DNA from 3 places in the Streptomyces sp. NPDC014907 genome. Region 1 is predicted to be linked to each of the others. Evidence: riboswitches for the same ligand, from Rfam matches in the RefSeq annotation. Region 1 holds a riboswitch; each other region holds the start of a gene.

Region 1 (9,683 bases):
CAGCCCCTGGGTCGTCGTACCGGTCTTCGCCATGGACTCCATCCTACGGGGCCCCGGGCCCCCCTCGGCCCGCTCAGTACCTCGGCAGGCTGCGCGGGCCGAGGTCCGTCCGGGGCGGGGGCGGGGCCAGGCGGACGGTCGCCCCGAGGACGGAGAGGCCCCGGGGCGCCACGACCACGGGCTCCAGGGAGACGGCGACCACCTCGGGGTGGTCGTCGACGAGCCGGGAGACCCGCAGCAGCAGGTCCTCCAGGGCCGGGGTGTCCACGGGGGCGGAGCCGCGCCATCCGAAGAGCAGCGGGGCGGTCCGGAGGGAGCGGACGAGTTCGGCGACGTCCCGGTCGGTGGCCGGGACCAGCCGGTGGGCCGTGTCGCCGAGGAGTTCGGAGGCCGCGCCCGACAGGCCGAAGGAGAGGACGGCGCCCACGGCCGGGTCGATCGCGGAGCGGACGACGGTGTCGACGCCCCGGGGCACCATGGCCTGGACGACCGGCTGGAGCTCCTCGGGCTTGCCGAGGACGTCGGTCAGCTCGGCGTAGGCCGTGCGGAGCTGTTCCTCGGTGGCCAGGTCGAGCCGGACCCCTCCGAGGTCGGGGCGGTGGCGGAGGTGCGGGGCGGTCGTCTTGAGGGCGACGGGATAGCCGAGCCGGGCGGCGGCCGCGACGGCGGCGTCGGGCGCGGGCGCGGGCAGGGACGGCAGGACGGCGATCCCGTACCGGGCGAGCAGTTCGCCCGCTTCCCGGGGGCCGAGGGTCACGCCCCGCGCGTCCGCGTCCCCGGCGGTGAGCACCCGCGCGATCAGGGCGGCGGCCCCGGCCTCGTCGACGTCCTCGTACTCGGGCACCCGGCCGGGCTCGGCCGCCTGCCGCCGCCACTGCCCGTACCGCACGGCCTCGGCCAGCGCCCGCACGGCCCGCTCGGCGGCGGGATAGGAGGGGATGGTGATCGGGGGACGGGCGGGAGCGGGGGCGGAGGGGGCGTCCGGGGAGGGCGGACCTCCGGGAGCGGGCGCGGTCGCGGTCGCGGTGACGGGCGTGGTCGCGGGGACGGACGCGGTTCCGGTGGTGGGCGTGGTCGTGGTGGCGGACGCGGTTCCGGTGGTGGGCGTGGTCGTGGTGGCGAACGCGGTCCCGGTGGCGGACGGCGGGCCGGGGGTCCGTTCCGGGCCGGGGGTCCGCCCCGGGCCGGACGACGGGGAGGGGCCGGCCGACGGGGACGGTCCGGTCGCGGTTCCCTCCCCGGTCTCCCGCCCCGCCGGGGCGGGCCGGGTGCTGGTGGCCACCGCCAGGGCCTCCGCGAGGCCGCCCATCTCGACGTGGACGACGACGACCGGCTTCGCCGGGGCGGAGGCGGCGGCCTCGCGGAGCGCGGCCGCCAGGACCTCGCCGTCGCCGGACTCGGTGGCGCCGTCCTCGCCGACCCAGGGGATCGCGGTCACGACGACCGCGTCGGACGCCTCGTCCGCGAGGGCCGCCGCCAGCGCGTCCCGGAAGTCCTCCGGGGTCGCCGCGGTCGTCAGGTCCAGTGGCCGCAGCGGCCGCAGCCCCTCGGTCAGGCAGGCGTCGTAGGTGAGGAGGCCGAGCGACTCGGAGTTGCCGAGGATCGCGACCCGGGGTCCTGCGGGCAGGGGCTGGGCCGACAGGAGCAGTCCGGCGTCGACGAGTTCGGTGACGGTGTCGACGGGGATCACCCCGGCCTGCCGGAGCAGCGCGGAGACCGTGGCGTGCGGAACGCGGGTGACGGGCACCCGGTGTCCGGGCGGGGCGCTGCCGCTGTGCCGGGCGCCCTTGACCACGACGACCGGCTTGACGGCGGCGGTGCGGCGGGCGAGCCGGGCGAACTTCCGGGGGTTGCCGATCGACTCCAGGTAGAGGAGGACGACGTCGGTGCCGGGGTCGTCGTACCAGTACTGGAGGAAGTCGTTGCCGGAGACGTCGGCGCGGTTGCCGGCCGAGATGAAGGAGGAGAGCCCGGCGCCCCGGCGGTGCAGTCCGGAGAGGAGCGCGATCCCGATCGCGCCGGACTGGGTGAAGAGCCCGATGCGCCCGGTGGCCGGCAGCCGCGGCGCGAGCGAGGCGTTGAGCCGGACGTCGGCGGCGGTGTTGATGATGCCGAAGGCGTTGGGCCCGATGATCCGCATGCCGTGGGAGCGGGCCTGCCGCACGAGCCGGCGCTGCCGCTCGCGGCCGTCCGGGCCGCTCTCGGCGTATCCGGCGGAGAGCACGACCAGGCCCCGCACGCCGTGCTCGCCGCAGTCCGCGACGGCCTCCGGGACCCGTTCGGCGGGGACGGCGACGATCGCCAGGTCCACGGGTTCGCCGATGGCGCCGACGGAGCGGTGGGCGGGGACGCCGTCGAGCTCGACCGGGCCGCCGTCCCCGTCGCCGGCTTCGGGGAGCGCGGAGTTCACCGCGTACACGCGTCCGGCGAAGCCCGCGCCGAGGAGGTTGCGCAGGACGGTCCGGCCGACGCCGCCGGGGGTGCGGCCGGCGCCGACGACGGCGACCGAGGCGGGAGCGAGCAGCCGTTGCACGGAGCGGGCCTCCGCCCGCTGCTCCCGGGCCCGCTGGACGGCGAGGGAGCGGTCGGTGGGTTCGAGGTCGAGGTGGAGGCGGACGGAACCGTCCTCGAAGCTGCGCTTCTGGGTGTAGCCCGCGTCGGTGAAGACCTTGATCATCTTGTTGTTGGCGGGAAGCACCTCGGCGGCGAAGCGCCGGATGCCCCGTTCACGGGCCACCGCCGCGATGTGTTCGAGCAGGGCGGAGGCGACGCCGCGGCCCTGGTGCGCGTCCTGGACGAGGAAGGCGACCTCGGCCTCGTCGGCCGGGGCGGAGGCGGGCAGTCCCCGGTCGTCGATGCGGTCGTAGCGGACGGTGGCGATGAACTCGCCGCCGACGGTCGCCGCGAGCCCCACCCGGTTCACGAAGTCATGGTGGGTGAAGCGGCGCACGTCCTTGGCGGAGAGGCGCGGGTAGGGGGCGAAGAAGCGGTAGTACTTCGACTCGTCCGAGACCTGTTCGTAGAAGCTGACGAGCCGGTCGGCGTCATCGGTGGTGATGGGCCGGACGAGCGCGGTGCCACCGTCGCGGAGCACCACGTCCGCCTCCCAGTGGTCGGGGTAGGCGTGCTCCGGCGCCACCTGCGGTTCCGTCGCTTCCGGCTGTTCCGACGCGCTCTGCATGGGGTCAGCCTACGGCCGTGGCACGGGTGGGGCACCGGTCGCGCGGCGGGGTCGCCCGTTGCAAGGTGAGAGGGCCGGAAGGCGGTCCGGACCGGGCCGGGGACCGGTGTGAGCACCTCTCATCCCGTGAGAGACTGGTCTAGACAACCCGCTTGAGACTTGAAGGGCAACACCATGGCTGAGCGCCGCGTCAACGTCGGATGGGCCGAGGGCCTGCACGCCCGCCCCGCGTCCATCTTCGTCCGTGCCGCCACGGCTTCCGGCGTTCCGGTGACGATCGCCAAGTCCGACGGCGCCCCCGTGAACGCCGCTTCCATGCTCTCGGTGCTCGGCCTGGGCGCGCAGGGCGGCGAGGAGATCGTGCTCGCCTCGGACGCCGAGGGCGCCGAGGCCGCGCTGGACCGCCTCGCGAAGCTGGTCGCCGAGGGCCTGGACGAGCTCCCCGAGACCGTCTGAACCGTCCGGTTCACGAGCGGGCCCGGACCGGGGCCGCTCCGGACCGGGTCGAGCCGGATCGGGTCGGGTCGGACCGCTCTGGGGCGAGTCGGGCCGGAATCGTTCCGGGTCGGGTCCGGGCCGGGGCCCGGCCGGGCGCCCGAGCCGGGAACGACTCCCGTCCCCCTCGCGCCTTCGCTCTTTTCGCATCCTGAAATGCCGTGACCGCCGCAATCGCGGGGCACGGCATTTCTCCTTTCCCGTCCCCCTTTTTTCGGGCAGCACGAAAAGCGTCCGCCGAATTCCGCCCCCTTGCCCACGGTCTTGTATACGGTGGACGTGTTAATTCCGGGCGCTCGTCGTGTTGACGGCATGTTGCGGAACCCTCACACGGCCCCGCTCCGCCCCCTTGAGCCGGTGCAGCGGCAGCGAGCGCTCCGTGTGCAGCGCGGTCAGCACCCTCGCCCGCTCCGCGTCACCGCGCGCCACGGCGTCCACGATCGCGCCGTGCTCGGCCCAGGCGTCCACCGGCCGTCCGGGCTGCTCGATCGCGTACACCCAGGCGATCTTGTACCGCAACTGGGTGAGCAGCGCCGTCAGGGCCGGGCTGCCGCAGGCCTGCGCGAGCGTCTCGTGGAACCAGCCGCCGAGCGGGCGCAGATCCTCGCCCGGGCTCCGCTCGGCCCGTTCCTGACCCAGCCTGACCAGACCGCGCAGCACCTTGAGATGGGCCTCGGTGCGCCGCTGCGCGGCCCGCGCCGCCCCCAGCGGTTCGAGCAGCGCCCGCATGTCGAGCAGGTCGGCCGCCTCCCGCTCGGTGGGTTCGGCCACGTGTGCCCCCGCGTGGCGCCGGGTGAGGACGAAGCCCTCCGACTCCAGGGTGCGCAGCGCCTCGCGGACCGGGACGCGGGAGACCCCGTACCGGCGGGCGAGCTGCTCCTCGGTCAGCCGGCTCCCCCGCGCGAAGACGCCGGAGACGATGTCGTCCCGGATCGCCGTGCACACCGAATGCGCGGGAATACGCATGTCCGACCTCCGCCTCGTTCCGCGCGAGCCCATTCGGGCGGCGCCCGTTTCGCGCCCGGTCCACGACTCTATTGCAGCCCGCCGGAATTTCCGATGCCCCACCGGATTTCATGGGCTTCTTTTGGCCGAAGAAAAGCCCCGGCTCAGTGCGAGCCGGGGCTTTCTCGACGCGGGTGCCCCCCGGGTCCGGGGGCACGCGGAGGAGGCGGTGTCAGACGGCGACGCCGCGGGCGCGGAGGTAGGCGACCGGGTCGATGTCGGAGCCGTACTCGGGGCTCGTGCGCGCCTCGAAGTGGAGGTGCGGGCCGGTCGAGTTGCCGGACGAGCCCGAGACGCCGATCTGCTGTCCCGGCTCGACGGTCTGGCCGACGTACACCCCGATGGAGGAGAGGTGACCGTACTGGGTGTACGTGCCGTCGTTCATCCGGATGACGATGTTGTTGCCGTACGCGCCGCCCCAGCCGGTCTCGACGACGGTGCCGGAGCCGACGGAGACGACACGGCTGCCGTAGGCGGCGTGGAAGTCGACGCCGGAGTGGCTGCCGGAGGACCAGAGCGAACCGCCGGTCTTGTACCCGGTGGAGACGTACGAACCGGCGACGGGGAGCTGGAAGGAGTTCAGGCGGCGGCGCTCGGCCTCGCGGGCGGCGCGCTCCTTCGCCTCGCGGATCTCCTTCGCGCGGGCCTCGGCCTTGCGCTTCGCCTCGGCCCGGAGCTTCGCCTCGGCCGCGGCCTCGAAGGCCTGCCGGTCCTGGGCGGCGGCCTGGGCGTTGACGCGGTCGACGAGGGAGTCCTCGGTGATCACCTCGACGAGGCCGGTGTCCTCGGGCGAGCGGTGGTCCGTGTCGGCGGCGAGCGCCGGGGAGGCGAGGGTTCCGATGACGCCGGTGGTGGCCAGTGTCGCTGCGCCGGCGATGCCCGCGCCGCGGCGCGTCATCCGGCTCGGTCCACGATGCTTCCCGGTGGCACGGGTGAACGCCATGAAGACGCTGTTTCCTTTCCCTCCTTCTCGCCTACCGGGTTAGCTGACGGGTTCGGAGCAGGAAGGTCTCCTACGGGCCCCTCCGTACGGGACGAAGGCGTCCGATTCACCCCAGGGACTGCGTGCGGGTCCCCGGCTCCCCGGGCTCGCGCCTGACGGGGACTCGGCGATGGCTGTCCGGTGCCGCGGGTGCGGCGGGTACGACTGGCGAACAGCCGGATCGACGGTATGCGGGCCGCCAGTCGATCACCAACCGAACATGACCTTTTGTAAGACATGCCACAGGGCAGAAGATCACTCTTGCCGCCAATACGGACAATTCCCTTGCGGGTGGTCCCTCACGGCGCGCTTCTCCCCCGGAGGAACAGCGCCCTTGACGGGCCGTCGGGCCGGGACCCCGTGCGCGGGGCCGGCGGCGGTGGGCCGCCGGCCCCGCGAGGAGCGGTCAGCCGCCGACGACGGTGACCTCACCGATGCCGAGCGCGCGCACCGGCTCCGCGATCTGCGCCGCGTCGCCCACCAGGACGGTGACGAGCCGGTCCACCGGGAAGGCGCTGACGACGGCGGCGGTCGCCTCGACGGTGCCGGTCTCGGCCAGGCGCGCGTACAACCGCGCCTGGAAGTCGTCCGGCAGGTGCTGCTCCACCTGGTCGGCGAGCGTTCCGGCGACGGAGGCGGCCGTCTCGTACTTGAGCGGCGCCACCCCCACCAGGTTCTGCACGGCCGTCTCCCGTTCGGCGTCCGTGAGGCCCTCGGCGGCCAGGGTGCGCAGCACCTTCCACAGGTCGTCCAGGGCCGGGCCCGTGTGGGGGGTGTCGACGGAGCCGCTGATGGCGAGCATCGCGGCGCCGTTCCCCTCGGCGTCGGAGCGGAGCACCTGCCCGAAGGCCCGCACGCCGTACGTGTAGCCCTTCTCCTCGCGCAGCACCCGGTCCAGACGCGAGGTCAGGGTCCCGCCCAGGCAGTACGTGCCGAGGATCTGGGCCGGCCAGACGCTGGCGTGCCGGTCGGGGCCGATCCGGCCGATGAGCAGCTGGGTCTGGACGGCGCCGGGACGGTCCACGATGACGACCCTTCCGGTGTCGTCGGCGGTGATCGGCGGCATCGGGAGCGGCTCGCCCGGATCGCCGGTCCAGGCGCCCAGCGTCTCCGCCAGGACCTTCTCCAGGTCCACCCCGGTCAGGTCGCCCACGACCACGGCGGTCGCCGTGGCGGGCCGCACGTGCCTCTCGTAGAAGGCGCGGACCGCGGCGGCGTCGATCGCCGCGACGGTCTCCTCGGTGCCCTGGCGCGGCCGGGACATCCGGGACTCGGCCGGGAACAGCTCCTTGGAGAGCTGCTTGGCGGCCCGCCGGGCCGGACTGGCCGTCTCGTGCGGGATCTCGTCGAGACGGTTGCGCACCAGGCGCTCGACCTCGGTCTCCAGGAACGCCGGGGCGATCAGGGCCTCGGCGAGCAGACCGAGCGCCTTGGGCAGCCGGGAGACCGGGACCTCCAGGGAGACCCGTACACCGGGGTGGTCGGCGTGCGCGTCGAGCGTGGCGCCGCAGCGCTCCAGCTCGGCCGCGAACTCCTCGGCGGTGTGCTTGTCCGTGCCCTCGGACAGCGCGCGGGCCATGATGGTCGCGACGCCGTCGAGACCGGCCGGCTCGGCGTCCAGCGGGGCCGGCAGGAACAGTTCCACGGCCACGACCTGCTGGCCGGGGCGGTGGCTGGTGAGCACGGTCAGGCCGTTCTCCAGGGCGCCGCGGTCCGGGGCCGGGAAGGCCCAGGGCCGGGCGGTGCCCGGCGCCGGCCGCGGGTGGAACTCCATGCTCGTCAAAGACACGGCAGCGTCGGTCACTGGTCCGCCCCCTCTTCCTCGTCGCTGTCGCTCTGTTCGTCGGCCACCGGCTCGTAGACGAGCACCGCGCGGTTGTCGGGACGCAGCCGGGCCGCGGCGGCCTCCCGCACCTCCTCGGCGGTGATGTCGAGGATGCGGTCGACGGCGGTGAGGGCGAGCTGCGGGTCGCCGAACAGCACGGCGAACCGGCACAGTTCGTCGGCGCGGCCCGCGACGGTGCCGAGCCGGTCCAGCCACTCGCGCTCCAACTGGGCCTGCGCGCGCTCCATCTCCTCGGGCGTGGGCCCCTCGGCGGCGAACCGGGCCAGCTCCTCGTCGACGGCTGCCTCGATCCGCGGGACCTCGACGCCCCCGGACGTCTTGACGTCCAGCCAGCCGAGCGAGGGCGCCCCGGCGAGGCGCAGCAGGCCGAAACCGGCGGCGACGGCCGTGCGGTCGCGGCGGACGAGGCGGTTGTGCAGACGGGAGGACTCCCCGCCGCCCAGGACCGTCAGGGCCAGGTCGGCGGCGTCGCACTCGCGCGTGCCGTCGTGCGGCAGCCGGTAGGCGGCCATCAGCGCGCGCGCCGGGACCTCCTCCTCGACGACCTCGCGGAGCTGCTCGCCGATGACGTCGGGCAGCGAGCCGTCGCGCGGGGCCGGCTTGCCGTCGTGGGACGGGATGGAGCCGAAGTACTTCTCGATCCAGGCGAGGGTCCGCTCCGGGTCGATGTCGCCGACGACGGAGAGCACCGCGTTGTTCGGGGCGTAGTACGTGCGGAAGAAGTTCCGCGCGTCCTCCAGGGTGGCCGCGTCCAGGTCGGCCATGGAGCCGATCGGCGTGTGGTGGTAGGGGTGGCCCTCCGGGTAGGCGAGGGCGGTCAGCTTCTCGAAGGCCGTGCCGTACGGCACGTTGTCGTAGCGCTGGCGGCGCTCGTTCTTGACGACGTCCCGCTGGTTCTCCATGGACTCGTCGTCCAGGGCGGCGAGGAGCGAACCCATGCGGTCGGCCTCCAGCCAGAGGGCGAGCTCCAGCTGGTGCGTGGGCATGGTCTCGAAGTAGTTGGTGCGCTCGAAGCTCGTCGTGCCGTTGAGCGAGCCGCCCGCACCCTGGACCAGTTCGAAGTGACCGTTCCCGTGGACCTGCTTCGACCCCTGGAACATCAGGTGCTCGAAGAGGTGGGCCAGGCCCGTGCGGCCCTCGACCTCGTGGCGCGAGCCGACGTCGTACCAGAGGCAGACCGCGGCGACCGGGGTCAGGTGGTCCTCCGAGAGCACCACGCGCAGGCCGTTCGCCAGCCGGTGCTCGGTCGCTGTCAGGCCGCCGGAGCCGGCCTCGGCCGTGGCCGTGTGACCCATGGGCATGTACGTCCCTTCGATCGCGATGTGAAAAAGTCCTGCCACTGTATGCAAGCGCGCCGACACCTGGCGAAGTTCCCGCCCGTTCGAGATGTCCCTCTTCCGGGTCGCGGTCGGCGTTGTCGGTGGCACGGTCCACAATGGTCCGCGTCAGAGCAACCATGTTGGTGAAGGAGCCGCAGCCGCGATGGCCCGCCGCAGCACGAAAACACCGCCGCCGGACGACGCGTACGAGGAGAAGATCCTCGACATCGACGTCGTCGACGAGATGCAGGGCTCCTTCCTCGAGTACGCGTACTCGGTGATCTACTCGCGCGCGCTTCCCGACGCCCGCGACGGCATGAAGCCCGTCCAGCGCCGCATCGTCTACCAGATGAACGAGATGGGGCTGCGGCCCGACCGCGGCTTCGTGAAGTGCGCCCGTGTCGTCGGCGAGGTGATGGGCAAGCTGCACCCGCACGGCGACGCGTCGATCTACGACGCGATGGTCCGCATGGCACAGCCCTTCTCCATGCGTCTCCCCCTCGTCGACGGCCACGGCAACTTCGGCTCCCTCGGGAACGACGACCCGCCGGCCGCCATGCGGTACACCGAGTCGCGGATGGCCCCGGCCGCGCTGCTCATGACCGAGTCCATCGAGGAGGACACGGTCGACTTCGCGCCGAACTACGACGGCCAGGAGCAGGAGCCGGTGGCGCTGCCCGCCGCCTATCCGAACCTGCTGGTCAACGGCGCCTCCGGCATCGCGGTCGGCATGGCGACCAACATGCCCCCGCACAACCTGGGCGAGGTCGTCGCGGCCGCCCGCCACCTGATCAGGTACCCGAACGCCGACCTCGACGCGCTGATGCGCTTCGTCCCCGGCCCGGACCTGCCGAC
Region 2 (9,683 bases), on a different contig from region 1:
CCTCCACCACCGCGCCCTGGCTGCGCCAGGTCACCCGGGACCCGGCCGCCGTCGAGGCCGGCGCCTGAGTCCGGGTAGGTTCGGGGGGTGACTTCCGAGAGCCCCGGCCGCATCGTCCTGCTCACCGCCAGCCACCGCGTCGCGCCCGGACTGCTGTCCTGGCCCGCCTGGCAGGCGCTGCACGGCGCGGACCGGGTGCTCTGCCCCGACGAGCACCACCCCCAGCTGCCGTACCTGCGCGAGGCCGGGATCGCCGTCGAGCACGCCCGGCTCACCGCCGGGGAACTGGTCGGGGCGTGCGCCGGGGGCCGTACGGTCCTGGTCCTGCCCTCCGGCGAGGGCGACCGGGACCTCACCGACGGCCTCGCCCGGCTCGCCGGCTCCGGCCGGGTCGCCATGCCCGACCTGGAGCTGCTGCCCGGCTCGTACGACCTGCCCGGCGCCCGCCTCCTCGACCTCGTGCAGATCATGGACCGCATCCGGCGGGTCTGCCCCTGGACCTCCGTCCAGACCCACGAGGGGCTCGCCGGGTACGCCGTCGAGGAGGCGTACGAACTCGTGGAGGCGATCGAGGACGGCGACCGGACCGCGCTGCGCGAGGAACTGGGGGACGTCCTGCTCCAGGTCGTCCTCCACGCGCGGATCGCCGAGGAGGACCCGGAGGAGCCGTTCTCCGTGGACGACGTGGCCGGAACGCTCGCCGAGAAGCTGATCCACCGCCACCCGCACGTCTTCGGGGACGCGACCGCCGAGACGCCCGAGGAGGTCCGCGCGCACTGGCAGCGCACCAAGGCGATCGAGAAGCGGCGGGAGTCCGTCACCGACGGCGTGCCCCTCGGGCAGCCCGGCCTCGCGCTCGCCGCGAAGCTGGCGGGCCGGACGCGGGCGGCCGGACTCGGCGTGCCGCTCCCGGCGGGCGAGGGCTTCGGGTACGAACTGCTCGCCCTGGCCGCCCGCGCCGAGGCGGCCGGCGTGGACCCGGAGGCGGCGCTGCGGGCCGCCGCCCGTACGTACCGTGACGCGATCCGCGCGGCGGAGGGACTGGAGGAGAAGGCGTGAACGACGGCGACGAGAAGAAGACCTCCCGGGAGACCTCCGGGGAGACCCCCCGGAAGGCCTCCCGGGGCGACCTGGCGGCGGGGGCGGCCGGGACCGTGCTGTTCCTGCTGCTCTTCGCGTGGGACGCGACGAGCGACGACTCCCCGGGGTGGCCCCTGATGGTCTCGGCGCTGGGCGCGGTCCTGAGCGTGGCCCTGCTCGTCCAGTGGGCGGCGCAGGGGCGGCGCGCGGAGTGAACGACGGCCCCTCCCGCACGGGAGGGGCGCGCGAGGGGGCGCTGTACGGTCGGGGGGTGAGTGACAGCACCGCCCCGGCCCCCGAACCGACCCCCGATTCCGCCCCCGGGGAGGACCCCGCGCCGGCCTGCGGGGAAAGCCCCGTCCCCGTCTCCGGGGGAAGCCCCGCCCCCGTTACCGGGGAGAACCCCGCCCCCGTCACCGGGGAAAGCCCCGTCCCCGGGGAGGGCCCGGCCCCGGTCTCCGGGAAGGACCCCGCGCCGGCCTGCGGGGAGAACCCCGTCCCCGTCTCCGGGGAAAGCCCCGTCCCCGTTACCGGGGAGAACCCCGCCCCCGGGGAGGACCCGGCCTCGATCTCCGGGGAGGGCCCCGCCCCCGAGCTCTTCACCTGGGAGTTCGCCACCGACCCGTACCCGGCCTACGCCTGGCTGCGGGAGCACGCGCCCGTGCACCGGACGACGCTGCCCAGCGGGGTCGAGGCCTGGCTCGTGACGCGGTACGCGGACGCCCGGCAGGCCCTCGCGGACCAGCGGCTCTCCAAGAACCCGGCGCACCACGACGAGTCCCCGCACGCCAAGGGCAAGACGGGCATTCCGGGCGAGCGCAAGGCCGAGCTGATGACCCATCTGCTCAACATCGACCCGCCCGACCACACCCGGCTGCGGCGGCTCGTGTCGAAGGCGTTCACCCCGCGCCGGGTCGCCGCGTTCGCCCCGCGCGTCCAGGAGCTGACCGACCGGCTCATCGACGGCTTCGTGGAGAAGGGGAGCGCGGACCTCATCCACGAGTTCGCCTTCCCGCTCCCCATCTACGCCATCTGCGACCTGCTCGGCGTGCCCCGCGAGGACCAGGACGACTTCCGCGACTGGGCCGGGATGATGATCCGGCACGGCGGAGGCCCGCGCGGCGGGGTCGCCCGGTCGGTGAAGAAGATGCGCGGCTATCTCGCGGAGCTGATCCACCGCAAGCGCGAGGGCCTGCGTCAAGAACAAGAAGAGGGGGACGACCTGATCTCGGGGCTCATCCGCGCCTCCGACCACGGCGAGCACCTCACCGAGAACGAGGCCGCCGCCATGGCCTTCATCCTCCTCTTCGCGGGCTTCGAGACCACCGTGAACCTGATCGGGAACGGGCTCTACGCGCTGCTGCGCAACCCCGGGCAGCGGGAACGGCTGCAGGCGTCCCTGGCCGCCGGGGAGACCGGCCTCCTGGAGACCGGGATCGAGGAGCTGCTGCGGTACGACGGGCCCGTGGAGATGGCGACCTGGCGGTACGCGACGCGGCCGCTGACCATCGGCGGGCAGGAGATCCCGGCGGGGGACCCGGTGCTCGTGGTGCTCGCCGCCGCCGACCGGGACCCGGAGCGGTTCGACGGGCCCGACACGCTCGACCTCGCCCGGCGCGACAACCAGCACCTCGGGTACGGGCACGGCATCCACTACTGCCTGGGCGCGCCGCTCGCCCGTCTCGAGGGACAGACGGCGCTGGCAACCCTGTTGACCCGCCTGCCGGACCTGGAGGCGGCCGTCGACCCGGCCGGACTGCGGTGGCGCGGAGGGCTCATCATGCGTGGATTGCGCACGCTTCCGGTGGAGTTCTCCCCCTCCGCGCGGCTCCTCCCCACTGACGGCGTGTCAGAAATGTGATCTTCACGTGATCGGGGAGCCATCGACTTGTGACGGACGTTCGAATGCGGCTACGTTTCGCGGCAGTCTCAGCCGTCACGCGAAAGGCGCTCCTATGCGTTCCGGGAACGGACGACACCGTCGCCCCCGTCAGGCCCCCGCCCTCGTCGTCGCCGCAGGGGTGACCGGATCGGCCATGGCACTGCCGCTGCTCGCCACCGGTTCCGCCTCCGCCGCCGACTCCGCCACCTGGGACCGGGTCGCCGAGTGCGAGTCCGGGGGACAGTGGAGCGCCAACACCGGCAACGGGATGTACGGCGGACTCCAGCTCACCCAGGAGAGCTGGGAGCGCCACGGCGGTCTGGCGTACGCGCCCAGCCCCGACCTGGCCAGCCGCGCCCAGCAGATCGCGGTGGCCGAGAAGGCCCTCGCCGGGGGCAGCGCCGAGTGGGCCACCTGCGCGCCGATCGCGGGCCTGACGAACGACGGGAGGTCCGCCGGGGTGGACCCGGGCCCGGCCACCGTTCCCGCGCCCGCCGTGAAGCCCGTCCCCGAGTCGGGCTGGAACACGGGCGGCTCGGGCGCCCCCGCCGCCACCCCGGAGACCACGGCGCCCGGGGCGGCCGAGAGCTCCGCGCCCCCGGCCGTCCCCGTCACGCCCACGACGCCGGGCGCGCCGGCGGCGACCACCACCCCGGCCGTGCCGTCGGCTCCCGCCACGCCGTCCGCGCCGACAGGATCGACCGGGTCCACGGCCCCGTCCGCGCCGGTGGGTCCGACCGCGCCCGGCGGCTCCCTCGCGCCCGTTACGCCCGATACGTCTGTTACGCCCGGTACGCCGGAGGGTGACGGGACGTCGGTCGCGCCCGGCACCGGCAAGCACCGGGGCGGTGCCGCACCGGAGGAAAGCCCCAAGACGGGCGAATCGATCGAATCCGGCAGACACGCCTCGGGTACGGACAAGCTCGCCGAAAACCCCACGGGCACCCCCGTCACCGACGGGGTGAGGGATTCGAGCGTAACGGACAGTCAGGGCTCTTCGGGTGAATACGTCGTGCGTCCGGGTGACAGCCTTTCGGACATCGCACGGGCGAACGAACTCCCCGGAGGGTGGACCGCCCTCTACGACGCCAACAAGCGGACCGTGGGGACCGATCCGGACCTCATCCTCCCTGGTCAGAACCTCGATCTGACGACGGCTCCGACGTCGGCGGCGGGGTAGTTCGCGGGCTTATGTCCGAATCCATGCGAGTGAGACATGGGTCTCTTTGCCCCAACTGGCGTGTCGTGTCCGGAAGCTCTGCTTCCGTCACCTCTCACCTGCGCAAACGGGCCCCGGCGGTGTGCAAGGAGAGGCGAAATTAGTCATATGAGCCTCTTTGAACTTCGGGGCGGTCTGTGCGTACGGTCGTCACCGCTCGCCACCGCGGGCCCCATCGACCGAAACGCCGAATCCTGCCGTCGGTCGACGGGAACAGTCGTCGCGCAAGCGCCGAAGGCAGGAGCGGGGGAACCAAGGTAAGCGCCGGCCCCGGCCGTTGAGACAGACGGCCGACGATCGGCTTGGGGTGAAGCCGCGTGCTAGGACACGCGGCCGGGCAACTCATTGGCCCGAACCCGACAGCTCACCTCGCAGGCGTCGGTGAGGAGAAACTCCATGCTGTTTTCCGCCAAGGGCAAACACCGCCGTCCCTCCAAGGCCACCCAGGTCGCCGCGCTCGTCGGCGTCACCGGTGTCGCCGTCGCCGCCCCGCTGATGACCGCGGGCGCCGCCTCGGCCGCCACGGCCTCCGAGTGGGACCGCGTCGCCCAGTGCGAGTCCGGTGGCAACTGGTCCATCAACACCGGCAACGGCTTCTACGGCGGCCTTCAGTTCACGTCCTCCACCTGGGCCGCGTACGGCGGCACCGCCTACGCCCCGCGGGCCGACCAGGCCTCGAAGTCCCAGCAGATCGCCGTCGCCGAGAAGGTCCTCGCGGGCCAGGGCAAGGGCGCCTGGCCGCACTGCGGCGTCGGCCTCTCGGGCGCCTCGTACGGCGGCTCCGCCGAGAGCGCGACGGAGCAGGAGAAGCCCGCGAAGAAGCAGCGGACGCAGAAGCGCTCGGCCGAGCAGCCGACCACCCGCAGCGAGCAGCGCCAGGTCCCGAAGAAGGCCGAGAAGCGCCACGCCGCTCCGCAGTCCGCCAGGAAGACCGTCATCACCCCGACCGGCGAGACGGTCAGGAAGGGCGACGGCGAGTACAAGGTCGTCACCGGCGACACCCTCAGCAGGATCGCCGCGGCGCAGGGCGTCGAGGGCGGCTGGGCCGAGCTCTTCGAGCTGAACAAGGACGTCGTCGAGAACGCCGACCTGATCTACCCGGGCCAGCAGCTCCACCTGAAGTGAGTCCGGCGGGTCGCGTGAGTCCGGCGGCTCACGCGGCCCCGACGGCCCTCCCGCGGTGACCACCCCGGTCCGGCGCGCCCTCCCCCGTGCGCGCCGGGCCGGGGTTCCCCCTTTTCCCGGCCGCTCCGCGCGGGTCCGTACGGGGCCCCCTCCGTACGGGAGTGCGGGCCGTTCAAGGGTTACCGGCCGGTAGATACGGGGTGATTCCTCACCTTGTGCGTACCCTTGGGTCCTTTTTCGTCCCAGGGTGCGGGCGCCCGGCCGACCGGAGCCCCCGGGACGGTTAGGCTCTTGCCGCAAGGCCGAGCGACCCCGCACCGACCTTGCGTCACATCCAGCGTCACATCCCAGAAGGAGATGCTCGTGCCGTCCATCGACGTCGTCGTAGCCCGGGAAATCCTGGACTCCCGAGGCAACCCCACGGTCGAGGTCGAGGTCGGCCTCGACGACGGCAGCACCGGCCGTGCTGCCGTTCCGTCCGGCGCCTCCACCGGTGCGTTCGAGGCCCTCGAGCTCCGCGACGGTGACCCCGACCGCTACCAGGGCAAGGGCGTCGAGAAGGCCGTCCTCGCCGTCATCGAGCAGATCGGCCCCGAGCTGGTCGGCTACGACGCCACCGAGCAGCGCCTGATCGACCAGGCCATGTTCGACCTGGACGCCACCCCGGACAAGTCCTCGCTCGGCGCCAACGCCATCCTCGGCGTCTCCCTCGCCGTCGCGCACGCCGCCTCCGAGGCCAGCGACCTCCCGCTCTTCCGCTACCTGGGCGGCCCGAACGCGCACCTGCTGCCCGTTCCGATGATGAACATCCTGAACGGCGGGTCGCACGCCGACTCCAACGTGGACATCCAGGAGTTCATGATCGCCCCGATCGGCGCGGAGTCCTTCTCCGAGGCCCTGCGCTGGGGCACCGAGGTCTACCACACCCTCAAGGCCGTCCTGAAGCGCAAGGGCCTCTCCACCGGCCTCGGCGACGAGGGCGGCTTCGCCCCGAACCTGGAGTCCAACCGCGCCGCCCTCGACCTCATCCTCGAGGCGATCAAGGAAGCCGGCTACGTCCCGGGCAAGGACATCGCGCTCGCCCTCGACTGCGCCGCCTCCGAGTTCTACAAGGACGGCTCGTACGAGTTCGAGGGCAAGTCCCGCTCGGCCGCCGAGATGACCGAGTACTACGAGGAGCTGGTCTCCGCGTACCCGCTGGTCTCCATCGAGGACCCGCTGTTCGAGGACGACTGGGCCGGCTGGAAGGCCATCACCGACAAGCTCGGCTCCAAGGTGCAGCTCGTCGGCGACGACCTGTTCGTCACCAACCCGGAGCGCCTGGCCCGCGGCATCGAGGAGGGCAGCGCCAACGCCCTGCTCGTCAAGGTCAACCAGATCGGTTCGCTGACCGAGACGCTGGACGCCGTCGAGCTGGCCCAGCGCAGCGGCTTCAAGTGCATGATGTCCCACCGCTCCGGCGAGACCGAGGACGTCACCATCGCGGACCTGGCCGTCGCCACCAACTGCGGCCAGATCAAGACCGGTGCCCCGGCCCGCTCCGAGCGCGTCGCCAAGTACAACCAGCTCCTGCGCATCGAGGAGATCCTGGACGACGCCGCGGTCTACGCCGGCCGCAGCGCCTTCCCGCGCTTCAAGGGCTGACACACACGCCGAGCCCCCGGCAGGGCGGCTTCCGTACGTCCCCGTACTCGGTCCCGTACCGTGTGCGGGGACGTCCGCGTGAACAGGGGAGGCGACACGAATGGCCGTGAAGGACCGGGACCGGTTCTCGACCGCGACCCGGATCAGACTGCTCGGTGAGCAGACCGCCGCCCGTGTCTACCGCTCCCAGACCCGCCGCCAGGCCCGCCGCTCCCGGCTCACCGGCCGCGCGGCCTTCCTCGCCCTCGTCGTCTGCTCCCTGGTCGTGGCGCTCGCCTACCCGATGCGCAGCTACGTCTCCCAGCAGGGCGAGATCGCCGAGCAGGAGCGCCGGGCCGCCGAGGCCGCCCGGCGGGTCCAGGAGCTGAGGGACGAGAAGGCCCGCCTCCAGGACCCGGCCTACGTCCGCCGCCTGGCCCGTGAACACCTCCACTACGTGCTCCCCGGCGAGACCGGCTTCACCGTGGACGACCCCGGCGCGGAGCAGCGGTCCCGCGCCGACCGGGGCGCGGCGGACCGCCCCTGGTACGACAACCTCTGGGACGGCGTGGACGACGCCGACCGCCGCTGACCCCCCGTACGACCCGACGACCCGACGACCAAGGCAGACATGGAAACGCCCCCTCCGCAGACCGAACGCACCGAGCCCACCGAGGCGGACATCGCCGCCTTCGAGCTCCAGCTCGGCCGGCCGCCCCGCGGCCTGCGCGCCATCGCGCACCGCTGCCCCTGCGGGCAGCCGGACGTCGTCGAGACCGCGCCCCGGCTCCCCGACGGCACGCCCTTCCCCACCACGTACTACCTGACCTGCCCCCGGGCGGCCTCGGCCATCGGCACCCTGGAGGCCAACGGGGTCATGAAGGAGATGCAGGCCCGGCTCGCCACCGACCCGGAGCTGGCCGCCGCCTACCGGGCCGCGCACGAGGACTACCTCGCCCGGCGCGACGCCATCGAGGTCCTGGAGGGCTTCCCGAGCGCCGGCGGCATGCCGGACCGCGTCAAGTGCCTGCACGTCCTCGTCGGTCACGCGCTGGTGGCCGGTCCCGGCGTCAACCCGTTCGGCGACGAGGCGATCGCCATGCTGCCGGAGTGGTGGGCGAAGGGCCCCTGCGTCACCCCGTGCGTGACGCCGAAGGAGGAGGACGGCTGGACGGTCGAGGGCGACGGGAACGGCCACTTCGCCTTCAGGCCGGCCGACGACGAGGAGGAGAAGTGACCAGGGTCGCCGGGATCGACTGCGGCACGAACTCCATCCGCCTCCTCGTCGCCGACGTCGACCCGGAGACGGGCGGGCTGACCGAGCTGGACCGGCGGATGAGGATCGTCCGGCTCGGCCAGGGGGTCGACAGGACCGGGCGGCTCGCGCCCGAGGCCCTGGAGCGGACCTTCGCCGCCTGCCGCGAGTACGCGGACGTCATCCGGGAGCTGGGCGCCGAGAAGGTCCGCTTCGTCGCCACCTCCGCCTCCCGCGACGCCGAGAACCGCGACGACTTCGTGAACGGCGTCGTGGAGATCCTGGGCGTCGAGCCCGAGGTCGTCACCGGCGACCAGGAGGCCGGGCTGTCCTTCACCGGGGCCACCGGCGACCTGCCCGGCACGGAGACGTACCTCGTCGTGGACATCGGCGGCGGCTCCACCGAGTTCGTCACCGGCAGCCGCCGGGTCGAGGCCGCCCGCTCGGTCGACATCGGCTGCGTCCGGCTCACCGAGCGGCACGTCCGCCACGACCCGCCGACCGCCGGGGAGGCCGAGGCGATCCGCGCCGACGTGCGGGCCGCGCTCGACCTGGCCGCCGAGACGGTGCCGCTCGGCACCGCCGGCACCCTCGTCGGGCTCGCGGGCTCGGTGACCACCGTCGCCGCCCTCGCCCTCGGGCTCCCGGAGTACGACTCCGAGAAGATCCACCACGCGCGGATCTCCGCCGCGCAGGTCGCCGAGGTCGCCGACCGGCTCCTCGCCTCCACGCACGACGAACGGGCCGCGATGCCCGTGATCCACCCCGGGCGCGTGGACGTGATCGTCGCCGGGGCGCTCGTCCTGCGGGAGGTCGTGGAGCGCGTCGGGGCCGCCGAGGTGGTCGTCAGCGAGCACGACATCCTCGATGGGATCGCGCTATCCGCGGCATAGCGGGGCACTATCGAGCCTCCTGAGGGCGTTCCCCCGGGAAAGTTCGTGAAGTTCTTCACAAGGAAAAGGGCCCCGAGGGAGTCCGAGGAGGGCCGTTGGGCCCTCCGGGGGGCACCTCGGGGCCCTTTCGCAGGTGCGGAGGCCGATCGGCCCGATGTTTCCATCGTGTGAACCGGGCCTCCGCTTCAGCGTTAACGGAGGCTCTCCTGTCCAGTTCACGAGGGGTGAACAACGTTCGCCGGTGCACCCCGGTTCCTTTGCAGGACCATGACGTGGATCACGTGGGCGGCGGAGTGTAGCAGAGGTGTCCGCAGACCTTGTGAAGGGGCGCACGAGGTGACCCCCCGAACGGGGTGGATACTCGATCCCATGAGCACCACGGAGCGTCCCAGGATCCTCGTAGTAGGCGGCGGGTACGTAGGCCTGTACGCAGCTCGGCGCATCCTCAAGAAGATGCGCTACGCGGAGGCGACCGTCACGGTCGTCGACCCGCGGTCGTACATGACCTACCAGCCCTTCCTGCCCGAAGCCGCCGCCGGCAGCATCTCGCCGAGGCACGTCGTCGTCCCGCTGCGACGCGTCCTTCCCAAGGCCGAGGTGCTCACC
Region 3 (8,395 bases), on a different contig from region 1:
CGTCGAAGGCGCAGTCCGGCAGCGGCAGCGCCTCGGCCGTGCCCGGCAGCACGCGCACCGGAACGGCGGACCGCCGCGCGGCCTCCTCGGCGAGCGCGCGCAGCCGGGCCTCCGGCTCGACGGCCACGACCTCGGTGACCCCGGCCGGACAGTGCGCGAAGTTCAGGCCGTTCCCGGCCCCGACCTCCACGACCCGGCCGGTGAGCCCGGCGAGCAGCTCCGCGCGCAGGGCGCCCAGTCCGCCCCGCGTCTCGGCGGAGACGCTGAGGCGGGCGTAGAAACGGGCGAAGAGGGGGTGGTGCACCCGGGCCGGGCGGCCGGGCACGGGACGCGGCGGTGTCATCGGGACTCCTCGTCGGCACGGGGGCGGCGGCCCGGCGGCGCGGCGGGCGGTCCGGTCCGGGCGGACGCCCCCGTTCCGGCGGACGACCCGGGCTCGGCGGACGACCCGGGCCCGGCGGGCGGTCCGGTGTACGGCCGGCCCGGGGTGCGGCGGGCGGTCCGGTCCGGGGACGGCCGGTGCGCGGGCCGCGACCGCTCCACGGCTCAGTCCGACACGAAGCAGAACTCGTTCCCCTCCGGGTCCCGCATCACCTGGAAGGTGCCCTGCGCGTCGGTGACCGGATCGCCCACGCGGACCGCGCCCAGGGGAAGCGCCTCCTCGGCGGCCCGGCCCGGCTCCTCCACCCTCAGGTCGAGGTGCAGCCGGTTCTTCACCGCCTTGCCCTCCGGCACCCGCTGGAAGGCGAGCCGGACGGAACCCGGCGGGTCCACGAAGGACCAGTCGCCGCTCCGGTCGACCGGAACACCGCCGAGGAGCCCGGCCCAGAAGCGGACGAGGGCCGCCGGATCGGCGCAGTCGAAGACGATCTCCTGTACGTGGGCGCGCATGCGTCCACCCTAGGCAACCGCCGCCGGTGCCGCGCGGCACGGACCCCCCCGCCCGTACGGCCGGACGGGGCCACCCCCGCGGGCCCCGTCCCTCAGGCCCCGACCGCCGCCGCGAACGCCGTCGCGTCCCACGTTCCTCCCAGGGCGGGCCCCAGCCAGCCCCCCGCCGCCTCGCGGAACTCCGCCGGGGCGAGGCTCCCCGCCCCCTCCGGTACGGCTCCGAGCAGCGGCGCGCCCGCCGCTTCCGGCAGGTCGGCCAGATTGCAGCGCGCCGCGAGGTCCGGCGCGGCCGGCCAGCTGCCGATCACCACGCCCAGGTGCTCGATGCCGCGTGCCCGCAGCGCTTCGGCGGTCAGGGCCGTCGAGTTGAGCGTCCCGAGTCCGGCCGGGGCGACCACCAGGACCGGCGCGCCGAGCAGCGCCGCCGCGTCCGCGAGGGTGCCGCCCTCCTCGTCGAAGCGGACGAGCAGCCCGCCCGCCCCCTCCACGAGGACCAGGTCGTGGCCGCCGGCCAGTTTCCGGGCGGCCTCGGCGATCTCCCGGGGCCCCACCGGCGCGAGCCCGGCCCTCCGCGCGGCCGTGCCGGGGGCCAGCGGCTCCGGGAAGCGGCCCAGTTCGGCCGAGGCGGCGGCCCCCGAGAGCCGCACCACCTCGTCCGCGTCGCCCCGTTCGTCCGGCCCGACGCCGGTCTGGGCCGGCTTCAGGACGGCGACCGAACGCCCGGCCGCGGTCGCGACGGCGGCCACCGCCGCGGTCACGACGGTCTTGCCGATCTCGGTCCCGGTGCCGCTGACGACGACGATTCCCACGGTCGTTCCCCTCCATCTCTTCCCGCCGGTCTTCTTCCGGCCGGCCCGTTCCTCAGCCCGCGGCGGCCGCGGCGCGCACCGCCGCGCAGATCCGGGCCAGGTCCTCGTCACCGGTCACGTACGGCGGCATCGTGTAGACGAGGTCCCGGAACGGGCGCAGCCACACGCCCTCCCGGACCGCCGCGCGCGTCGCCGCCGCCATGTCGACCTCGTGGTCGAGCTGGACGACCCCGATCGCGCCGAGCACCCGCACGTCCCGCACGCCCGGCAGGGCGGCGGCCGGGGCGAGCCCGGCGCGCAGCCCGGCCCCGATCCGCCCGACCTCGGCCCGCCAGTCCCGCGAGAGCAGCAGGTCGATCGAGGCCAGGGCCACCGCCGACGCCAGCGGGTTCCCCATGAAGGTCGGCCCGTGCGCCAGGACCGGCACCTCGCCCCGCGAGATCCCGTCGGCGATCCGGCCCGTGCAGAGCGTGGCGGCCATCGACAGGTAACCGCCCGTCAGCGCCTTGCCCAGGCACATCACATCGGGGGAGACCCCGGCCGCGTCGGCCGCGAACAGGGTGCCCGTCCGCCCGAACCCGGTCGCGATCTCGTCGAACACCAGCAGGACCCCGTGCGCGTCACAGGCCTCGCGGAGCACCCGCAGGTACGCCGGGTCGTGGAAGCGCATCCCGCCCGCGCCCTGCACCACCGGCTCCACGATCACCGCGGCCAGCTCGTGCGCGTGCCGCCCGATCGAGGTCCGCAGCAGTTCCGCGTACGACTCCTCGTACGCGGCCGGCGGGGCGTCCGTGAACACCTGCGGCTGGAGGACCCCCGACCACAGCTCGTGCATCCCGCCCTCGGGGTCGCACACCGACATCGGCTGCCAGGTGTCCCCGTGGTACCCCCCGCGCCAGGTGAAGAGCCTCCGCTTCTCGGGGCGGCCCAGCGAACGCCAGTACTGGAGGCACATCTTGACCGCCACCTCGACGGCGACGGACCCGGAGTCGCTGAGGAAGACGTGCCGCAGCGGCGCGGGGGTGATCTCCACCAGCCGGTGCGCGAGCCGGACGGCCGGCTCGTGGGTGAGGCCGCCGAACATGACGTGGCTCATCCGGTCCAGCTGGTCGCGCACCGCCGCGTCGAGCACGGGATGGCCGTATCCGTGGACCGCGGCCCACCACGAGGACATGCCGTCCACCAACTCGTCCCGCCCCTCGGCGGGTTCGGCGAGCCGGAGGCGCACCCCGGACGCGGACGCGACGACCAGCGGGTCCGTGCGGCCCGGCATGGGGCCGTACGGGTGCCAGACGTGCGCCCGGTCCAGGGCGAGGAGTTCGTCGTCACGCATTCGGCGCGAGGTCCGTCCCGGCCCCCCGGCGGCGCACCGCCACCAGATCGGTCCGGGCGCCGCCCGGCACGGCCCCGGCGGCCGGTTCCCCGGCGGGCTCCGGGGCGTGTCCGCCGCACGGGCCGCAGCCGCCGCCGGAGTGCGCGCCGCACCCGGCACCGCTCTCCGCCGGCGCGTGCGCGCCGCAGCCCGCGCCGCTCTCCGCCGGAGCGCGGGAAGCCCGGTCCCCGGCCGCCGCGAGGGCGTCCGCGCGGTGGGCGGGCAGCGTCGGCGTGCCCGCGCCCTCCACCTCGAAGCCCGCGTCCGCGATCATCTCCAGGTCGGCCTGCCCGGCCTGGCCCTCGCTGGTCAGGTAGTCGCCCAGGAAGATCGAGTTCGCGATGTGCAGCGCGAGCGGCTGCAGCGAACGCAGGTGCACCTCGCGGCCGCCGGCGATCCGCACCTCGACGTCGGGGCAGACGAACCGGACCATCGCCAGGATGCGCAGACAGCGCTGCGGCGTCAGGTTCCACTCCTTGGCGAGCGGGGTGCCCTCGAACGGGATGAGGAAGTTGACCGGCACCGAGTCGGAGCCCAGCTCCCGCAGCGCGTACACGACGTCGACCAGGTCCCCGTCGGTCTCGCCCATGCCCGCGATCAGGCCCGAGCAGGCCGAGAGCCCGGCGGCGTGCGCCTTCCGCACGGTGTCCACCCGGTCCGCGTACGTGTGGGTCCTGGTGATCCCCGCGTACGTCGCCTCGGACGTGTTCAGGTTGTGGTTGTACGCGTCGGCCCCGGCCTCCCGCAGCCGCTCCGCCTGGCCGTCCGAGAGGAGACCGAGACAGGCGCACACCTCGACGCCCTCGTTCTCCTCCTTGATGGCCTCGATGGTCCTGCCGACGCGCTCGACGTCCCGGTCCGTCGGACCCCGCCCGCTCGCCACCAGGCACACCCGCTTGGCGCCGCCCGCGACGCCCGCCGCCGCGGCCCTGGACGCCTCGTCCGGCTTCAGCCAGGTGTACTTGAGGATCTCCGCCGTGGAGCCGAGCCGCTGCGAGCAGTACGAGCAGTCCTCGGGGCACAGGCCGGACTTCAGGTTGACCAGGTAGTTGAGCTTCACCCGCCGCCCGAACCACTGGCGGCGCACCTTGCCGGCCGCCGCCACCACATCGAGCAGTTCGTCGTCGGAGGTCGCCAGGACGGCGAGCGCTTCTTCACGGGTCGGCGGCTCGCGCCGCAACCCCTTCTCCACCAGCGTGTTCAGCAGGTCCATAACCGCTGATCCTGGCCTACCGCCCGCCCCCGGGCCAAGGAGGAACCGAACAATCGCCCCCGAACGAGGTGTGTGGATGACCACACCACGGCCCCGCCGCCCTGCGGCTAGGGTCTGTGCGCTGCCTACAAAAGGCGCCGGCCGGCCGACCGGGGGCGCCGCCGGAGGAACGCCCATGCCACAGGCCGACGACGCGCGGGCCGAGGGCCCGCGCCGCACCGCGTTCGACTGGACCGACGCCGAGGCGCGCCACCGGTCCGAGGCGGGTCTCGTCCGTACGCTGCGCCCCCGGGCCGCCGAGTCGGACCTCCTCGACCTGGCGGGCAACGACTACCTCGGTCTCACCCGCAGGCCCGAGGTCACCGGGGCGGCGGCGGACGCGGCCCGGCGCTGGGGCGCCGGCTCCACCGGTTCCCGGCTCGTCACCGGCACCACCCGGCTGCACACCCGTCTGGAGCGCGAACTGGCCGGCTTCTGCGGTTTCGAGGCGGCCCTCGTCTTCTCCTCCGGCTACACCGCCAACCTCGCCGCGCTCACCGCGCTGACCGGCCGGGGCTCCCTGATCGTCTCGGACGCCTCCAACCACGCCTCCCTGGTGGACGGCTGCCGTCTGGCGCGCGCCGAGACCGCCGTCGTCCCGCACGCCGACCCCGAGGCCGTGCGCAAGACCCTGGAGGCGCACCCGGGGCGCCGGGCCCTCGTCGTCAGCGACTCCGTCTTCTCCGTGGACGGCGACAGGGCCCCGCTGCCGGAACTCGCCGCCGCCTGCCGCGCACACGGCGCCGGACTGGTGGTGGACGACGCCCACGGCTTCGGCGTCCTCGGCGACGGCGGCCGGGGCGCCCTCCACGAGGCCGGGCTCGCGGGGGCGGAGGACGTGGTCGCCACCCTGACCCTCTCCAAGTCCCTGGGCAGCCAGGGCGGCGCCGTCCTCGGGCCGGCCCGCGTGATCGAGCACCTGGTGAACGCGGCCCGCACCTTCATCTTCGACACCGGCCTCGCCCCGGCCGCCACGGGCGCCGCGCTCGCGAGCCTGCGGCTGATCGCGGCCGAACCGGGGCTCGCCGGACGGGTCCGCACCGTCGCCACCACCCTGTACGAACTGCTCACCGGAGCCGGTCTGTCCGTGACGCGGCCCGACGCGGCCGTGGTGTCGGTCCGCGCGCCCTCCCCGGAGGCGGCGCTGCGCTGGGCGGCGGACTGCCGGGAGCGGGGGCTGGCGGTCGGCTGCTTCCGGCCCCCGTCCGTGCCCGACGGCGTCTCGCGCCTGCGCCTGACGGCGCGCGCCGACCTGACGGACGCGCAGATCGGGCGCGCGGTGGAGACGGTCCTGCGGACCGCGCCCGCCGTCTGACGCGCCGGGGAAGCGGTCTTTCCGGCCGGGGGGCGCCCAAGGGCGTTCGGGAACGCCAGAGTTCACCGCTTCGGGCGACAGATGCGCCCTTGCCCCGGGGGAACGCCTCCCGGCGCGGCACCATCGGTGGGAATCTGGCGCGAAGCGCAATCCGGGGCACCGGCCCCGGCGGGAAAGGGACAGCGTCGTCATGGCAGACCATCAGGAAGCATCCGTCACGCTGCCGAGCGAACCCGCTTCGGTCTCCACGGCCCGGCGGTACGTCACGGAGGTGCTCGCCGGGTGGGGTCTGGACGGCGCCGCCGACCGGGCGGACGCGGTCCGGCTGATCGTCTCGGAGCTGGCCACCAACGCCGTCGTGCACACCTTCGGGCAGTCTCCCACCTTCACGGTGGCCCTCTGCCTGGAACGGGGGGAGCGGCTCCACATCGGCGTCACGGACAGCCATCCGCGCCTGCCCCGGCGCCTTCCGGCGGCGGTCCAGCAGGACAACGGCCGGGGCCTGGTCATCATCCGCTCCCTGGCCGCGGAGGCCGGGGGGCGTCTCTCCGTGACCCCCACCGCGGCGGGCGGCAAGACGGTCCGGATCACCCTGCCGTGGACGGCGGCCGCCCCCGTGGCGAGCCGGTGACGGGCGCTCCGCGCGGCGGGGGCGGGCGGGGCCGGTACGGCGGGGGCGGGCGGGGCCCGTACGGCGGGGCGGGCGAACCCCGTACGGAGCGGGACGGCGGAGGCGGGGACGGAGGGGCGGAGCGGGCGGAGGACGGCGGCGCCACCGTTCCTCCGGCCCGTCCTCCGCGCCCGCTCAGCGCCCGGGCGGGGTCACCGGACGCGTCCGTAGAAGACCTTCGACGACCAGATCTTGTCGAGCTTCACCCAGGAACCGGTCTTGGGGGAGTGCCAGATCCGGCCGTTCCCGGCGTAGATGCCCACGTGGTAGACCCGGCCGCCGGAGTGGAAGAAGACCAGGTCGCCCTTCTGCCGGCCGGCGGCGGAGACGTGCCGGGTCTTGTTGTACTGCTGCTGCGCGGTGCGGGGCAGCGACTTGCCCGCCTGCTTGTACGCGTAGAGCGTCAGGCCGGAGCAGTCGAACCGGGAGGGTCCCGCGGCTCCGTACCGGTAGGGGGCCCCCTTCTTGGAGGCGGCGACGTTCAGCGCCTTGCTCGCGTGCGAGGTCGTGGCCTGCGCCTCCGGCGCCGTGCCCGGTGCGAGCAGTGTGCCGCCGACGGCGGCGAGGGTGAGAGCCGAGACGGCTCCGGCCCGGGACAGCAGGGACGGGACGTGCATCTGCGCAGTCATGCGCAACCCTTCGTCAGCCGCCTGTGAAGGATGACCTGTCGGGTTCGGGCAGGCGAAGATGCCCGGCCGCGGTAGCGGCTTCACCCCGAGGGCCGGTCCCGCCGCGGAAACGGCGTGTACGGCCCGTACTGCTCGGGTCCTCCACTCCTGCCGGTCCAATCCTGTCGACCAGACGTCCGGGACGGCGGCAGGACTCGGCGTCCGCCCGGACCGCCCCGCCTCGGATGGCGGGGGCTTGTCGTCGGCAGGGATCTTGCCCCACTTCATGGTCGAAATCCGAGTGGAAGCGACTATTTGTGAGGCTCCTCACGACTGAACCATTCGGGTGGACAGGATGCTTTCGTGATCGTCGGAGGTTTGGGCGGCGACCCTCGCACCAGGCAACGGAACGTCCGATTCCGCCAGATGTGTACCGTCGGCGCGCAACTCGCCCCCTCCGCGCACCGGCTCACCGGCTCCACCGAACGGAGGAGCGTTTCCGCGCCCGGTGTCGGCCGTCCGGCCCTCGACACGACATGCCGGAATGTCAACGCGGCCGCGTCCGGGGAAGCGTGACCCGGGCGGTCCTGCGTTCCCCGTCCAGGGCGCGGAGGGCGCGCGCCAGGGTCTCCGCGTGGACCTCGCTCTCGCCCCGCGCGTGCATGAGCGCCAGCGCCTCGCGCAGCGCCTCGGCCCGCCCCACCAGGGCCTGAGCCGCCCTCAGGGCCCCGTAGGTGTGCGCGTTCCGGGAGGGGTTGATCCGCCCCAGGAGGTCGGCGGCCGCGAGGTACGCGTCGACCAGCTCGCCCTCGGCCCGCGTCAGGGCCGGCAGCGGCGGCGGTTCGGGAACCACGGTCCGCTCACCGCGCCGTGCCGCCGGCGGAGGCGCGCCGGCTCATGATCACATGGTCCACCAGCCCGTACCCGATCGCCGCCGGGGCGTCCAGGACCGTGAGGCGTTCGAGGTCGGCGTCGATCCGCTCCCTGCTCCGTCCGGTGTGCTCGACGAGCAACCCGGCCACGAGGGCGCGTTGGCGGAGCAGTTCGCGGGCCTGGACGTCGAGGTCGCTCGGCTGTCCCCGCAGGGGCTCGTCCAGGGCGGGCTGCCGCAGCGTGACCCGGGCGCCAGGGAGCATCGCGCGCTTGCCCGCCGTGCCGGCGGCGAGCAGCACGGCGGCGGTGGAGGCGGCCTGGCCCAGGCAGGTGGTCGCCACGTCGCAGGCGAGCATCCGGATCGTGTCGTGGATCGCGGTCATGGCGCTGACGGAGCCGCCGGGCGAGTTGATGTAGAGGGCGATGTCCTGGTCGGGCGCCGCGTACTCCAGGTACAGGAGCTGGGAGATCACGTCGTTGGACGAGATCTCGTCCACCCGGGTGCCGAGGAAGACGATCCGGGACTCCAGCAGCTTCGTGTACGGATCGAGGGTCCGGGTCCCGGAGGCGGTCCGCTCCGTGAACTCCGGCAGGACATGACGAGC

Evidence for each region. A riboswitch is a leader RNA that binds a small molecule or an ion and turns the genes downstream of it on or off. The one in region 1 is predicted to bind cyclic di-AMP.
Region 2: it holds a riboswitch for cyclic di-AMP, as region 1 does, so the genes downstream of both, ACZ3IL_RS19065 (transglycosylase family protein) here and ACZ3IL_RS26300 (M23 family metallopeptidase) in region 1, are expected to answer to the same signal.
Region 3: it holds a riboswitch for cyclic di-AMP, as region 1 does, so the genes downstream of both, ACZ3IL_RS22820 (C40 family peptidase) here and ACZ3IL_RS26300 (M23 family metallopeptidase) in region 1, are expected to answer to the same signal.

The regions. Positions count from the first base shown of each region.
Region 1 is NZ_JBVHEG010000013.1:96,884-106,566, reverse strand. It holds gene ACZ3IL_RS26320 (DUF5998 family protein) at 1-33, opposite strand, end outside; gene ACZ3IL_RS26315 (bifunctional acetate--CoA ligase family protein/GNAT family N-acetyltransferase) at 74-3,181, opposite strand; gene ACZ3IL_RS26310 (HPr family phosphocarrier protein) at 3,356-3,637, shown strand; gene ACZ3IL_RS26305 (GntR family transcriptional regulator) at 3,959-4,642, opposite strand; gene ACZ3IL_RS26300 (M23 family metallopeptidase) at 4,854-5,624, opposite strand; cyclic di-AMP (ydaO/yuaA leader) riboswitch at 5,638-5,803, opposite strand; gene ACZ3IL_RS26295 (M16 family metallopeptidase) at 6,070-7,437, opposite strand; gene ACZ3IL_RS26290 (M16 family metallopeptidase) at 7,464-8,810, opposite strand; gene ACZ3IL_RS26285 (DNA gyrase/topoisomerase IV subunit A) at 8,992-9,683, shown strand, end outside.
Region 2 is NZ_JBVHEG010000006.1:291,094-300,776, forward strand. It holds gene ACZ3IL_RS19040 (SurA N-terminal domain-containing protein) at 1-68, shown strand, start outside; gene ACZ3IL_RS19045 (nucleoside triphosphate pyrophosphohydrolase) at 88-1,059, shown strand; gene ACZ3IL_RS19050 (hypothetical protein) at 1,056-1,295, shown strand; gene ACZ3IL_RS19055 (cytochrome P450 family protein) at 1,649-2,941, shown strand; gene ACZ3IL_RS19060 (LysM peptidoglycan-binding domain-containing protein) at 3,036-4,142, shown strand; cyclic di-AMP (ydaO/yuaA leader) riboswitch at 4,401-4,574, shown strand; gene ACZ3IL_RS19065 (transglycosylase family protein) at 4,578-5,306, shown strand; gene eno (phosphopyruvate hydratase) at 5,664-6,950, shown strand; gene ACZ3IL_RS19075 (FtsB family cell division protein) at 7,051-7,521, shown strand; gene ACZ3IL_RS19080 (DUF501 domain-containing protein) at 7,561-8,166, shown strand; gene ACZ3IL_RS19085 (Ppx/GppA phosphatase family protein) at 8,163-9,077, shown strand; gene ACZ3IL_RS19090 (NAD(P)/FAD-dependent oxidoreductase) at 9,447-9,683, shown strand, end outside.
Region 3 is NZ_JBVHEG010000009.1:171,082-179,476, reverse strand. It holds gene ACZ3IL_RS22855 (class I SAM-dependent methyltransferase) at 1-343, opposite strand, end outside; gene ACZ3IL_RS22850 (VOC family protein) at 547-891, opposite strand; gene bioD (dethiobiotin synthase) at 984-1,700, opposite strand; gene ACZ3IL_RS22840 (adenosylmethionine--8-amino-7-oxononanoate transaminase) at 1,753-3,033, opposite strand; gene bioB (biotin synthase BioB) at 3,026-4,285, opposite strand; gene ACZ3IL_RS22830 (8-amino-7-oxononanoate synthase) at 4,461-5,639, shown strand; gene ACZ3IL_RS22825 (ATP-binding protein) at 5,830-6,270, shown strand; gene ACZ3IL_RS22820 (C40 family peptidase) at 6,462-6,938, opposite strand; cyclic di-AMP (ydaO/yuaA leader) riboswitch at 6,942-7,072, opposite strand; gene ACZ3IL_RS22815 (hypothetical protein) at 7,465-7,770, opposite strand; gene ACZ3IL_RS22810 (ATP-dependent Clp protease proteolytic subunit) at 7,778-8,395, opposite strand, start outside.